Regions from separate parts of the Arthrobacter sp. CJL-S3 genome, predicted to be linked through region 3. Evidence: riboswitches for the same ligand, from Rfam matches in the RefSeq annotation. Region 3 holds a riboswitch; each other region holds the start of a gene.
The links. Region 3 has a riboswitch for S-adenosylmethionine ahead of metX (homoserine O-acetyltransferase MetX). Riboswitches for the same ligand answer to the same signal wherever they lie in the genome.

Region 1 (4,254 bases), 1.7 Mb from region 3:
CGTCCCGGACGGCGGCGGCCATCGCCTTGATCGAGTCCGGGTAGCCGGGCAGGAGCTCCACGCGGTTGCCGTCCACCATCGGCAGCGAGCCCAGTGTCTTGTTCAGTTCCGCCGCAGAGGACACCCATTCCGGGCCCTCGTAGCCGCTTTCCAGCATCGCCAGATCGGAGGTGCCGGCGCGTACCCGGGTGTTCACGGCGTCCTGCTGCGCCCGGCGCTTGCGGGAGAGCCGGAAGTTGCCGAAGAGCAGGAAGAGGACCAGGCCCACGGCCGGGACGAAGAAGATGATCAGGAGCCAGGCCATGGCCGTGGTGGGGCGCCGGTTTCCGGGAATGATGCCCAGGGCCAGCACCCGGATGGCGAGGTCAACGATGGTGAGGATCAGGATCACCCAGGACGGGAGAGATTCCGCCAGGGAAAAAGGCCACAACACAGACGAACCCCTCAAGTTCCAGACCCGCGGAACAGTTCCGGAACGGGCAACCGTCAAATCCTATCCCGCAGCCTGCCGCACTAAGCTGAAGCCATGACTTCTCCTGCTGCCGCCCCCGCCCCTGTCCCGGTGCTGGTCTTCCTGGATCCGGCGTTCGACGGCGGCCGGCTGGCCGACGCCACGAAGCCGCAGCTGATGGCGACGGACCAGGGCGCCACCCGCGGCGACGGGGTCTTCGAGTCGCTGCTGGCCGTGGGCGGGCAGCCCCGCAAACTCCAGGCGCACCTGAACCGGCTGGCCGGGTCCGCCCGGCTGCTGGAGCTGGACATCCCGGCGGAGGACACCTGGCGCCGGGCCATCGCGACGGCGATCAGCGAATACCGGCGCCAGCACGTGCCGGGCGCCGAAACCGTCGGGGACGACGAACTTGTGGTCAAGCTCCTCGTGACCCGCGGCGTCGAAGGTGCGCCCGGGCCCACCTGCTGGGTCCAGGCTTCCGCCCCCGGCCCCGCCGGGAGGCGCCAGCGCGACACCGGGATCGACGTGATCCTGCTGGACCGCGGCTACGACAGCGACATCGGGGAACGGGCCCCGTGGCTGCTCCTTGGCGCCAAGACCCTGTCCTACGCCGTCAACATGGCCGCGCTGCGCTACGCGCATGCCCAGGGCGCGGACGACGTCATCTTCACCTCCGCGGACGGCCGGGTCCTGGAGGGACCGACGTCGACCGTGCTGCTCGCGCACCTGGAAACCACCGACGACGGCGCCGGCGGGGTCCGCACCGTCCGGCGGCTCATCACGCCCCAGCTCGACAGCGGGATCCTGCCCGGCACCTCGCAGGGCGCCTTGTTCACCGCGGCGAAGGCCGCCGGCTGGGAGCTGGGCTACGGCCCGCTGGAGCCCCGCGACCTGTACGACGCCGACGCCGTGTGGCTGATCTCCAGCATCCGGCTGCTGGCGCCCGTCAACCACATCGACGGCAAGGAAATCGGCACCCCGGAGCTGCGCCGGCAGCTCACCGCGGAGCTCAACGCGCTGTACGCCACGATCGAATGATCCGCCCCGCCCAAAAGGCGCCGCGGGGACACCTGGCGGCGGCCCTGGGCGCCGGAACGGGCCGTCGCTGACTGCGAGGATCCGCGTTGTGTGGAGGACCGTTACTTAACATGACGGCGGCGGCGGTGCGGGCCGGCGCCGCAGGTGTTACGTTTTTTGGTGAGTAATGAGAACCGGCGCCAAGCCCTGACTGGCCGGTCGGCAACCCTCCCTTTCGCGGCGGGGTGCCTCAGGTGAATACTCGGCATATCGACCATTCGAGCTGCAAGCGTGAAAGAAGGAGATCCGTCGTGCCTGACGCGTCCGCCCCCGCTGTCCCCGTAACAGCCCCCGCCCCGACCCGCGCTGTCCCCGGTGCCGCCGAGGAGAGACTGGCGTTCCGCCTGTTCACCGGCCCCGATGACCGCGCCTTCTGCGAGCGCGTCTCGGCCGCCCTCGCCGAGGGCTACGTGCTGCACGGCAGCCCGTCGGCCACGTTCAACGGCAGCACCGTCATCGTGGCGCAGGCCGTCGTGCTGCCGGCGGCGATCGCCAGCGCGGACGCCGCCATCGCCAATGCGGTGGATGACCTCGAGTTCGACGGCGAGGGCCACGCGTGAGTTACGCCGGGGACCTCAGCCCGCACGAGGCCTGGGCCAAGCTGGAGGACGGCGCCATCCTGGTGGACGTCCGCACCGAGGGTGAATGGGCCCACATCGGCATCCCGGACACCAAGCCGGCGGGCAGAACGCGTCATGACCCGCTCTTCATCCAGTGGAACCTGGCCGGCGGCATCCCCAATTCGCGCTTCATAGAAGAGCTGAAGCTGCAGCTGAAACAACAGGCCCCGGACGGCGGCGGCACCGAACTGGTTTTCCTGTGCCGTTCGGGCGCCCGGTCCATCGCCGCGGCGATCGCCGCAACGGAGGCCGGGTTCATCTCCTACAACGTCCTTGAGGGCTTCGAAGGCGAGCCGGACCGCTACGGCGAACGCACAGTCAACGGCTGGAAAAACCGCGGCCTGCCCACCAACCTTGGAAAGCACTAAGTGACCTTCAACCCTGACGCCACCGGCTGGAGCGCCGACACCCAGGCCGTCCGCGGCGGACTCGACCGCACCGGCTTCCAGGAAACGTCCGAACCGATCTTCCTGAACTCCGGCTTCGTCTACGAATCCGCGGCCGCCGCGGAACGCGCCTTCACCGGCGAGGACGAGCGCTTCGTCTATTCCCGCTACGGCAACCCCTCGGTGGCCACCTTCCAGGAACGGCTCCGGCTGCTCGAAGGCACCGAGGCCTGCTTCGCCACCGCCTCGGGCATGTCCGCGGTCTTCACTGCCCTCGGCGCCCTGCTGGCCGCCGGCGACCGGGTCGTCGCGGCCCGCTCGCTGTTCGGGTCCTGCTTCGTGATCCTCAACGAGATCCTGCCCCGCTGGGGCGTCGAGACGGTCTTCGTGGACGGCCCGGACCTGGAGCAGTGGCGGTCCGCGCTGTCCGAACCGACGACGGCGGTCTTCTTCGAGTCGCCGTCGAACCCGATGCAGGAAATCGTGGACATCGTCGCCGTCAGCGACCTGGCCCACGCCGCCGGGGCGACGGTCGTCGTCGACAACGTCTTTGCCACCCCCCTGCTGCAGCGCTGCGGGGAGCTCGGCGCGGACGTGGTCGTGTATTCGGGGACCAAGCACATCGACGGCCAGGGCCGGGTGCTCGGCGGCGCGATCCTGGGCACCAAGGAGTTCATCGAGGGCCCGGTCAAGCAGCTCATGCGCCACACCGGCCCGGCACTCTCCGCGTTCAACGCCTGGGTGCTGACCAAGGGGCTGGAGACCATGGCCCTGCGCGTGAACCACTCCTCCGCCTCCGCGCTGCGGCTGGCCGAATGGCTTGAGGAGCAGCCCGCCATCAGCTGGGTCAGGTACCCGCTCCTGCCGTCCCACCCGCAGTACGAGCTGGCCGCCCGGCAGATGAAGGCCGGCGGCACGGTGCTGACCTTCGAGCTTTCCCCGTCCGCCGGGCGTTCGGCGAAGGAGGCGGCGTTCGCGCTGCTCGATGCGCTGCGGATCATCGATATCTCAAACAACCTGGGCGATTCCAAGTCGCTCATCACCCACCCCTCCACCACAACGCACCGCGCCATGGGGCCCGAGGGCCGGGCGGCGATCGGGCTCAGCGACGGCGTCGTGCGCCTCTCCGTGGGTCTCGAGGACCTCGAGGACCTGACCCGCGACCTCGGCCAGGCGCTCAAGCAGGTGTAGGGCTGTTCCGGTCCGCCGTCAGGGCCGGCGGCGGACCCGGCCCAGGGAGGAGCCCTGGTCCGCAGGGTCCCCGGTGACGGTTCCCCCGGTGGTCACCTCGACGGCCCGGTCGACGACGGCGGCGAGCCCGCCGGCGTGGAACGGCGCCCGCTGCAGCTGCGATCCGGTGCCCTCCGCCAGGATCCGGCCGACGCCCGCCCGCACCAGGTCCAGCTCACCCTGCTCCTCCAGCACGGGGGCCACGAAGTCCACCAGCGCGTGGACCACCTCCGCGGCGGGGGCCGGGGTGAAGGTTCCGAAGTCGAGCAGCTGCCCTCCGAGGCCGCAGTTGCTGGCCTGCCAGGCGGCCATCCGCAGCAGCAGCGTCGGCACCGGGGCGGGATCGACGCCGTCGTTCCATTCCCGGGACGCCGACTCGACGAGCGCCCGCACCAGCACGGCGATCAGCGCCGCGTCCTCGGCGCGCAGGCAGACATCGGCGACCCGGATCTCCACGGTGGGATGCTGCCGGCACAGCCGCGCGTCGAAG
Region 2 (4,254 bases), 1.6 Mb from region 3:
CGCGCCCGACCAATAGCGCCGTGAACTTCCCGGTTCCGGCGCCGAGGTCCGCGGCGTCCCTCGCGCCCGGGGGGATCAGCCAGTCAGCCGATTCGGCCGGATACCCGGGGCGGACACGTTCGTAGTGTTCCCCGCCGTCCTGGAAGCTCTGCCCCAGCTCCTGGCGGCGTTCCTCATGCAGTTTGGGTCCGCCGCGTGCCACGAGCGTTCTCCTTCGGCAGGTCCGGATGGGTACCTTTCGAATTTACCGCACGCGTGGGGGCGGTGGTTCCGCACCGGGACGCCACCGGGCCCCCTGCGGGACCGCTGCGGGACCGCAGCGGGACCGTAGGGGCTGCAGCGGCGCCGTCAGTCCTGGGTGCAGGGGGCCGCGCCGGCGGTGCCGGGCGTGTTGGGGGCCCAGTGCGGGTAGGTGCGGGTGTCGTTGGACGGCACCCAGCGTCCGGCGTCCACGACGTAGTCCCAGCCGAGGCCGGTCCGGCGCAGCTCCTGGAGGGCGGCGAGCAGCCGCTGGGCGTCTTCCAGCCGGGAACCCAGACCGAAACTGGCCCGCAGGGAGCCCGAGGGCAGCCCGAGCCGCCGGAGGAGGGGGTGCGCGCAGAAGCGGCCGTCCCGCAGGCCGATGCCGTGTTCGGCCGACAGGTACGCCGCCACGAGGCCCGCGTCGTAGCCTTCCAGCGAAAAGTTGACGACGCCGATCGTGCCTGTCCCCGCGGCGGTGTCCGGCCCGGCGCCAGCCGGAGCGTCGAAGGAAGCACTGTCCGAGAAGATCTGGTGGACCGTCACGCCGTCGATCCGGGCGAGGCCCTCGACGAGGAAGGACCGGATCGCGTTTTCGTGCGCGTGCCACTGGTCCACGTCCAGGTCGGCGATCACCTGGGTGGCCCGGGCGAGGGTGGCGGCGCCGAGGACGTTGGGCGAGCCGCCCTCATGCCTGGCGGGGCCGGTGGTCCAGCTGACACTGTCAATCCGGGCGTCCTGCACGGCCCCGCCGCCGGCCAGGTGCGGGGTGCCGGCGTCGAGCCAGTCGGGGCGGCCGACCAGGACGCCGGCGCCGAACGGTGCGTAGAGCTTGTGCCCCGAGAAGGCGAGGTAGTCGACGTCGTCCGCGGCGATGTCGATCCGCCGGTGCGGCGCCAGCTGGGCGGCGTCGACGACGATCCTGGCGCCGTAGTCGTGGGCCAGGGCGGCCAGGGCCCGGATCGGCAGGATCTCTCCGGTGACGTTGGAGGCGCCGGTCACGGCGAGCAGGCTGACGCCGCCGTGGGCGAGCTCCGCGCGGAGCAGCTCCAGCGTGGCGGCGAGGGTGGGGGCGGCGATGACGCTGCGGTGCGGGACGCGCTGCCACGGCAGCAGGTTGGCATGGTGCTCGATGTCGAGGTACAGCACCTCGCCGGTGTGCACGCCGCCGGCGGCGGGCAGGCACCCGGCCAGCAGGTTCAGTGAATCGGTGGTGTTCCGGGTGAAGATCACCGCATCGTCCGGCCGGCCGCCCACGAACTCCCGGACAATGGTGCGGGCGTTTTCGTAGACCGAGGTGCTGATCTGCGAGGCGTAGCCGGCGCCGCGGTGGACGCTGGCGTAGAACGGCAGGATCTCGTTGAGGTAGGCCGAGACGACGGACAGGGCAGGGGCCGAGGCGCCGTAGTCCAGGTTGGCGTAGCGGACGTGGCCGCCCTGGATCAGCGGTGCCTGGATCTCGGCGCCGGTCACGGCGGCCAGCGGCCGGCGGGCGTCGGCGAACCGCGCGTCGGGACGGGACTCGGTGGCGCCGGCCTGGAATTCAGGAGTGGCGGGAATGGTGGCAGTCGTCATGGGACCTCGCTCGAAAAGGACCCCACACGCCGGGGATCCGCGCTTGCCGGGTCCGTTCCGGACCGGCCAGGTCGTCACCCGGGGCACCCCACCGCGAATGGAGGGTTGCCGGCCAGCAAACCGGGGTTTCGCGCTGGCACTCGTGACCTGCTTCGAGCGTAGGTCATACCCCGTTCCGGCGGAAAGGCGCGGGCTTAATGTGAAGCCGTTTGTTACGCCGGTGCCCGCCGGGCAGCCAAACCACCGACCCGGCGCGACGGTCCGGCGGCAGCAATCCGCGCTAGGAGTCCTCGGCAGCCGCGCTCAGGCTTCCGGTCTGGACCCTGAGGCCGAACAGGGCATCCAGCGCAGCGGTGTAGTCATCTTGACGTCCGAGTGCGGCGAGCTCCCGGGCGCGGACCGTCGGGGTATGGAGCAGGCGACGGATCATGTGCCGCAGGGCGTGGTTGACGTCTTCAGCCGAGGCGCCCCGGGCATGCTGCCTGTTGACGCGCTCCATTTCGCTGAGGAGGACCTGATGGAGGTGCTCGCGCAGGGCGACGACGGCCGGATCCACGGCGCGGACGGCATCCTGTTCCTCGAACTGGCGTGCCGCCCGGCGGACCAGGGCGCGGGCGTGGCGCAGCGCCTCGGCGTCCGCGGGGGGAGCAGCGATGTGGACCGACTCCAGCGTGATGAGGTCCACACCTGGCAGCTCCATAACCTGTGGGTCGAAATCATGGCTGGGTGCCAGGTCGATGACGGCGAGGGGGCGGGCGCCGTCCGCACGCCACCGGGCGAGGGCGGCAGCACCGATGCGGGCACCTGAACCGCTGCAGCCAATGACGAGGTCGGCTCCGGCAACGGCTGCCGGCAGTTGCTGCGCGGAGAGGGCGCGACCTCCCCTGGACGCCACGAAGGCCTCCGCACGGCCGGAATGGGAGAAGACAGAAATCTCGGAACAATTTCGGTGCCTGAGAAGCTCCGCCACGCACGCGGCGTAGGCGCCGGTACCGAAGAGAACGGCCGACGTCCCGGCGATCCCGGCCCGCCTTGTTCCGGCGGCGGCAAGGTCCAGGGCAACAGCAGCGATGGATCTGCCCGCGCTGCTGAGAGCAGTCCGGGCCCCCACGTCCTTCGCTGTGCGGGACGCGGCTTGGAACAGCCTGGCCAATCGCCCGCTGCTGGTTCCGGCGGCCTGTGCGTCGGCGAGCGCACGCCGGACCTGGCCGGCAACTTCGCGCTCACCCACGACAACTGAATCCAAACCGGCGGCAACGGCGAATAGATGTTCGACAGCCGTGGCACCCCGGAGTTCCTCGAAAAGGGCCGACAGGAGGACCGTGGGCAGCCCGGAGCTGCGGTGGACCGAATCGAGGACCTCTGCGCGGGCGGCCTCAACGCCGGTCGCGGACGAAACTTCGCAATAGATTTCGAAGCGGTTGCACGTGGACAAGACCACCGACGCGGTGATGGTCGAACGGTCGGAGACCAGCTGGGGCGCGAGCCCGGCGGAAGCGGCGTGCAGAGCGGCGGCGGATCCGATGTCCAGATCCCGGTACTTCGCCACGAACACGAGCAGGACCGTGCCGTTTCCGCCGGTGCCGCGGACCACGGCTTGAAGCGTGTCAGACAAGGCTGCTCTCCTCCCAAAAGATGCCCTACCTTTGAGGCAGGCCGTCAGGCCGCCGTCTTGGAAAGAGTCCTACAGGGAGGTTGGGGAATCCTTGGAGGCAGGCTGCTAGAGCAGGTCGTCCAGGCCCGGGTTGAGGCGCTTGAGGACCTCCGAGTGCAGGATGGAGTTGGTGGCGAGGGCGTTGCCGCCGAACGGGCCGTCTTCGCCTTCGAGGGACGTGAAGCGCCCGCCGGCCTCCGTGACGATCGGGACCAGCGCGGCCATGTCGTAGAGGTTCAATTCGGGCTCGCAGGCGATGTCGACGGCGCCTTCGGCCACGAGGCAGTAGGACCAGAAGTCCCCGTACGCGCGGGTGCGCCAGACCTCCTCGGTGAGGCCCAGGAACTCGTCGAGGTTGCCGCGCTGCTTCCAGCCGCCCAGGCTCGAATAGGACAGGGAGGCGTCCGAGAGCTTGGCGACGTTGGAGACCTTCAGCCGGGTGGCGGCCGCCAGGGAACGGCCCATGTACGCTCCGGCGCCCTTGGCGGCCCACCAGCGCTTGCCCAGCGCCGGAGCGCTGACGACGCCGACGACCGGCTCGCCCTCGTCGACGAGGGCGATCAGCGTGGCCCAGACGGGGACACCGCGGACGAAGTTCTTGGTCCCGTCAATCGGGTCGATGATCCAGCGGCGGGAGCCGTGGCCAGAGCTGCCGAACTCCTCGCCGAGGACGGCGTCGCGGGGACGGGAGCGGGAGAGCTGGCCGCGGATGGCTTCCTCGACCGACTTGTCGGCGTCGGTCACCGGCGTCAGGTCCGGCTTCGTCTCCACCCGAAGGTCGAGCG
Region 3 (4,254 bases):
ACCGGCCACGATCGAGGTGACCTGGTAGCCCAGGGAGACGCCGGAGTAGCGCATCCGGGTCGGGAACATCTCAGCCATGATGGCCGGCTGGCCGGCGTACATCAGGGCGTGGAAGAGGAGGCCGATCGTGATGGCTGCGAGGATGATGAGGTCGTTCTTGGTGTCCATCATCGGGAAGGCGAAGAAGCCCCAGGTGCCGCCGAGGATGGCGCCGGCCATGTAGACCGGCCTGCGGCCGAAGTGGTCCGACATGCGGCCGACCATCGGCACCACGGCGAAGTGGATTGCGTGCGCCACGAGCAGGAGCAGCAGGATCCGGGACGTGTCCGTCTGGACGATGACCTTCAGGTACGTGATGGAGAAGGTGACCACGAGGTAGTAGAGAATATTCTCCGCGAACCGCAGGCCCATGGCGGTGAAGACGCCGCGCGGGTAGCGACGGAACACTTCGGCGACGCCGTAGCCCTTGTTCTCGACGGCGACTTCCTTCTGTGCCTCCAGGAAGATCGGGGCATCCGTGACCTTGGTCCGGATGTAGTAGCCGACCAGGACGATCACGGCGGAGAGCCAGAAGGCCACGCGCCAGCCCCAGCTGAGGAAGTCGGCGGAGGACAGCGTGGAGGACAGCGTGAACAGCACGCCGGTGGCGAGCAGGTTGCCCAGCGGAACGGCGGACTGCGGCCACGAGGCCCAGAAGCCGCGGGACTTGCTCGGGCTGTGCTCGGCGACGAGGAGGACTGCGCCGCCCCATTCACCGCCGACGGCGAAGCCCTGGGCGAAGCGCAGGAACACGAGGAGGGCCGGGGCCCAGTACCCGATCTGCTGGAAGGTCGGGAGGCAGCCCATCAGGAAGGTGGAGACACCGACCAGGATGATGCTGAGCTGGAGCAGCTGCTTGCGGCCGAACTTGTCGCCGAAGTGGCCAAAGACGATGCCGCCGATCGGGCGGGCAACGAAACCAACGGCGTAGGTCAGGAAGGCGGCGATGATGCCGTCCAGTTCCGTGCCGGAGTTGGGGAAAAAGATCTTGCCGAACACAAGGGTGGCGGCCGAGGCGTAGAGGAAGAACTCATACCATTCGACAACGGTGCCGGCCATGGAGGCCGTTACTACCTTCTTCAGTCCGGACGACTTGACGTCTTCCTCTTCCGGGCGCCTGGCGGCGTTTTGTGTACTCATTTCGACTCCTTCGGTGTCTCCGTCGACACCCTATGGACCTCTGGGCAATGGACGCGGCGTGATTTGTGACACGCGGCATCATTCTCAATGAGTATGGGCGCTCCCGCCCTGAGCCTCAACGGCCATTAGTGCAGAGCGTATCTGCAAAATTGCACAGTTGGTCTCTTCTTCCCGCGCTTTCGTCCACGGATTCGCGCAGGAGATCGGCACGGCCGTCGTGCCGCGCAGAAAGACAGGCCGAAGGACCTAGCCGAAGAAGTGCCGCCGAAGCTGGCTGTTGAGCTGGCCGATCTCGGTCAGGAAACCGTCGTGCCCGATCGGCGCCTCGATGGTGTGGACGGCGACGTCGCCCGGCAGGGCAGCGGCGAGCGCGTGGGACTGGGCCGGGAAATACAGCCGGTCCGAGTCGACGGCCGCCAGCAGGAACTCCGCCGTGGCCGGAGCCAGGGCCTCGGCGAGGGCGCCGCGGCCCCGGCTGATGTCATGGCTCATGAGCGCTTCGGTGATGGCGATGTAACTGTTCGCATCGAAGCGGCGGACAAGTTTGTTGCCCTGGTGGTCGAGGTAGCTCTCCACCTGGTAACGGCCGCGCCCGGCGAGGGATCCGGCTTCCAGCGGCGCCTCGGCGTCCTGGGCGTTCCGGCCGAAGCGTCCGTCCAGCTCCGCGGCCGAGCGGTAGGTGATGTGCGCAATCCGCCGGGCCAGGGCCAGGCCCGCTTCCGGCTCCGGCCCTCCGTAGTAGTCCCCGCCGTTGAAGTGGGGGTCCTGCCGGATGGCGAGGGTCTGCGCCTGGGCGAAAGCAATCTGTTCGGCGGTGCTGCTGGCGCCGACCGAAATCACGGCGCAGCGCCGGACCCGGTCCGGGTAACTGACGGCCCATTCCAGCGCGCGCGCCCCGCCCAGGGAACCGCCGAGCACGGCGTACCAGCTCCGGATGCCCAGGGCGTCGGCGAGCCTGGCTTCGGCCTCGGTCGTGTCCCGCAGCGTGACGAGCGGGAACCGCGAGCCCCAGGGCTTTCCGTCGGGTGCCGGCGTCGAGGGTCCCGTGGAGCCGTAGCAGCCGCCGAGGATGTTGATCGAGACGACGAAGTACCTGTCCGTGTCCACCGGGGCACCGGGGCCGGCGAGCTGCTCCCACCACCCCGGCTCCTCGCTGGCGCCGCGCGTGACGTGGGTGTCCCCCGTCAGCGCGTGCTCGATCAGCACGGCATTGGAGCGGTCCGCGTTGAGGGTCCCCCAGGTCTCGTAGCCGAGGGTGACGTCCGGCAGCCGGGCACCGGACTCGAGCTCGAGGTCGCCGATCCGGAGATACCGGACGGTTCCGTCCGGGGCAGCCCCGTCCGGGACCATTCCGACCGGGACAACCCCGTCTGGCGCCGTGTCCCCCGGGGCATCCGGGTGGGAGGTCTTGCTTACAGGTACACCCTGGCGGGTGACGGCAATCGTCATGTGAGGACCTAACTTCGCGCTTGCCCGCCGTCAGCTGACCGGCAGGCCAGGTCTTCACCCGGGGCACCCCGCCGCAAAAGGAGGGTTGCCGGCCAGCAAGCCGGGGCTGTCGCTGGCACTCATGACCTGCACTGAGTCTACGAAATGCGGCGGCCCGGTGGCGAAGATTGTGACGAACTTATGACTCGCCGCGTTCTTTTCCGCGTTTATCCGGGCCCCGGCGCCCGGACGCCGGGGGCCGGACGCCGGGGGCCGGACGCCGGGGGCCGGGGGTGCTCAGGCGGTTTTGGCCGCGCGGAATCCGGCGTCGAGGTCGGCGAGGATGTCATCGATGTGCTCCAGGCCCACGGAGAGCCGGACGAGGCCGGGGTTTACCCCGGCGACGGTCTGCTGTTCCGGGGACAGCTGGCTGTGGGTGGTCGACGCCGGGTGGATGACCAGCGAGCGCACGTCGCCGATGTTGGCCACGTGCGAGTGCAGCTCGAGGGCGTCGACGAAGCGCTTGCCCGCCTCCGCTCCCCCGGCGATGTTGAAGGCGACGACGGCGCCGGTCCCCTTCGGGCCGTACTTGCGCCCGCGCTCGTACCAGGGGCTGGACGGCAGCCCCGCGTAGGCGACCGATTCGACGTCGTCCCGGGCCTCGAGCCATTCCGCCACCTTGCTGGCGTTGGCGACGTGCCGCTCCACGCGCAGGCTCAGGGTCTCGAGGCCCTGGGCGATGAGGAAGGCGTTGAACGGGGAGACTGCCGAGCCGAGGTCGCGCAGCAGCTGGACGCGCGCCTTGAGGATGTAGGAGAGGTTGGCGCCGAGGGCGCCGTCCTTGCCGAGGTCCCGGGCGTAGACCAGGCCGTTGTAGGTGGGATCCGGGGTGTTGAAGCCGGGGAAGCGCTCCGGGTCCCGGCCGAAGTCGAAGTTGCCGGAATCCACGATCACGCCCGCGATCGCGGTCCCGTGGCCGCCGAGGTACTTGGTGGCGGAGTGCACGACAATGTCCGCCCCCCATTCGATCGGCCGGATCAGGTACGGGGTGGAGAGCGTGTTGTCCACGATCAGCGGGACGCCGGCCTCGTGAGCCACCTGCGAGATGCCCTCGATGTCCAGCACGTCCTGGCGTGGGTTGGAGACCACTTCGCCGAAGAACAGCTTGGTGTTGGGCTGCACGGCGTCGCGCCACTGGGCCAGGTTGTCCGGGTCCTCGACGAACGTCACGGAGATGCCGAACTTCTTCAGGGTGTGCGCCAGCAGGTTGTATGTGCCGCCGTACAGGCTGGGGCTGGCCACCACGTGGTCGCCGGCCTCGGCGACGTTCAGGATCGCGAAGGTCTCAGCGGCCTGCCCGGAGCTCAGCAGCAGCGCAGCGAGTCCGCCCTCCAGGCTGGCCACCCGCTGTTCCACGGCATCCTGGGTGGGATTGCCGATCCGGGTGTAGATGGGGGCGAGTTCGGCGAGGGCGAAGCGGTTGGCGGCGCTTTCGGCACTGGGGAAGACAAACGACGTCGTCTGGTAGATCGGCAGCGACCGGGCGCCGGTGGCGCTGTCCGGCTCCTGGCCGGCGTGGATCTGGCGGGTTTCGAAGGACCAGGCACTGGACATCGGGACACTCCTTAGGGGACCGGGCACAGGCTG

Region 1: another riboswitch for S-adenosylmethionine. It lies ahead of AC06G6_RS18760 (DUF1737 domain-containing protein); the one in region 3 lies ahead of metX (homoserine O-acetyltransferase MetX).
Region 2: another riboswitch for S-adenosylmethionine. It lies ahead of AC06G6_RS13255 (aminotransferase class V-fold PLP-dependent enzyme); the one in region 3 lies ahead of metX (homoserine O-acetyltransferase MetX).

The regions. Positions count from the first base shown of each region.
Region 1 covers NZ_CM160046.1:4,081,294-4,085,547, forward strand. Annotated here, with positions in the region: gene cls (cardiolipin synthase) at 1-433, opposite strand, end outside; gene AC06G6_RS18755 (aminodeoxychorismate lyase) at 527-1,489, shown strand; SAM riboswitch class IV at 1,652-1,766, shown strand; gene AC06G6_RS18760 (DUF1737 domain-containing protein) at 1,861-2,088, shown strand; gene AC06G6_RS18765 (rhodanese-like domain-containing protein) at 2,085-2,516, shown strand; gene AC06G6_RS18770 (O-succinylhomoserine sulfhydrylase) at 2,517-3,725, shown strand; gene AC06G6_RS18775 (glutamate--cysteine ligase 2) at 3,744-4,254, opposite strand, start outside.
Region 2 covers NZ_CM160046.1:2,909,181-2,913,434, reverse strand. Annotated here, with positions in the region: gene AC06G6_RS13260 (class I SAM-dependent methyltransferase) at 1-202, opposite strand, end outside; gene AC06G6_RS13255 (aminotransferase class V-fold PLP-dependent enzyme) at 349-1,815, opposite strand; SAM riboswitch class IV at 1,850-1,963, opposite strand; gene AC06G6_RS13250 (glutamyl-tRNA reductase) at 2,096-3,430, opposite strand; gene hisN (histidinol-phosphatase) at 3,536-4,254, opposite strand, start outside.
Region 3 covers NZ_CM160046.1:1,347,070-1,351,323, reverse strand. Annotated here, with positions in the region: gene AC06G6_RS06000 (MFS transporter) at 1-1,179, opposite strand, end outside; gene metX (homoserine O-acetyltransferase MetX) at 1,426-2,529, opposite strand; SAM riboswitch class IV at 2,640-2,755, opposite strand; gene AC06G6_RS05990 (bifunctional o-acetylhomoserine/o-acetylserine sulfhydrylase) at 2,905-4,221, opposite strand.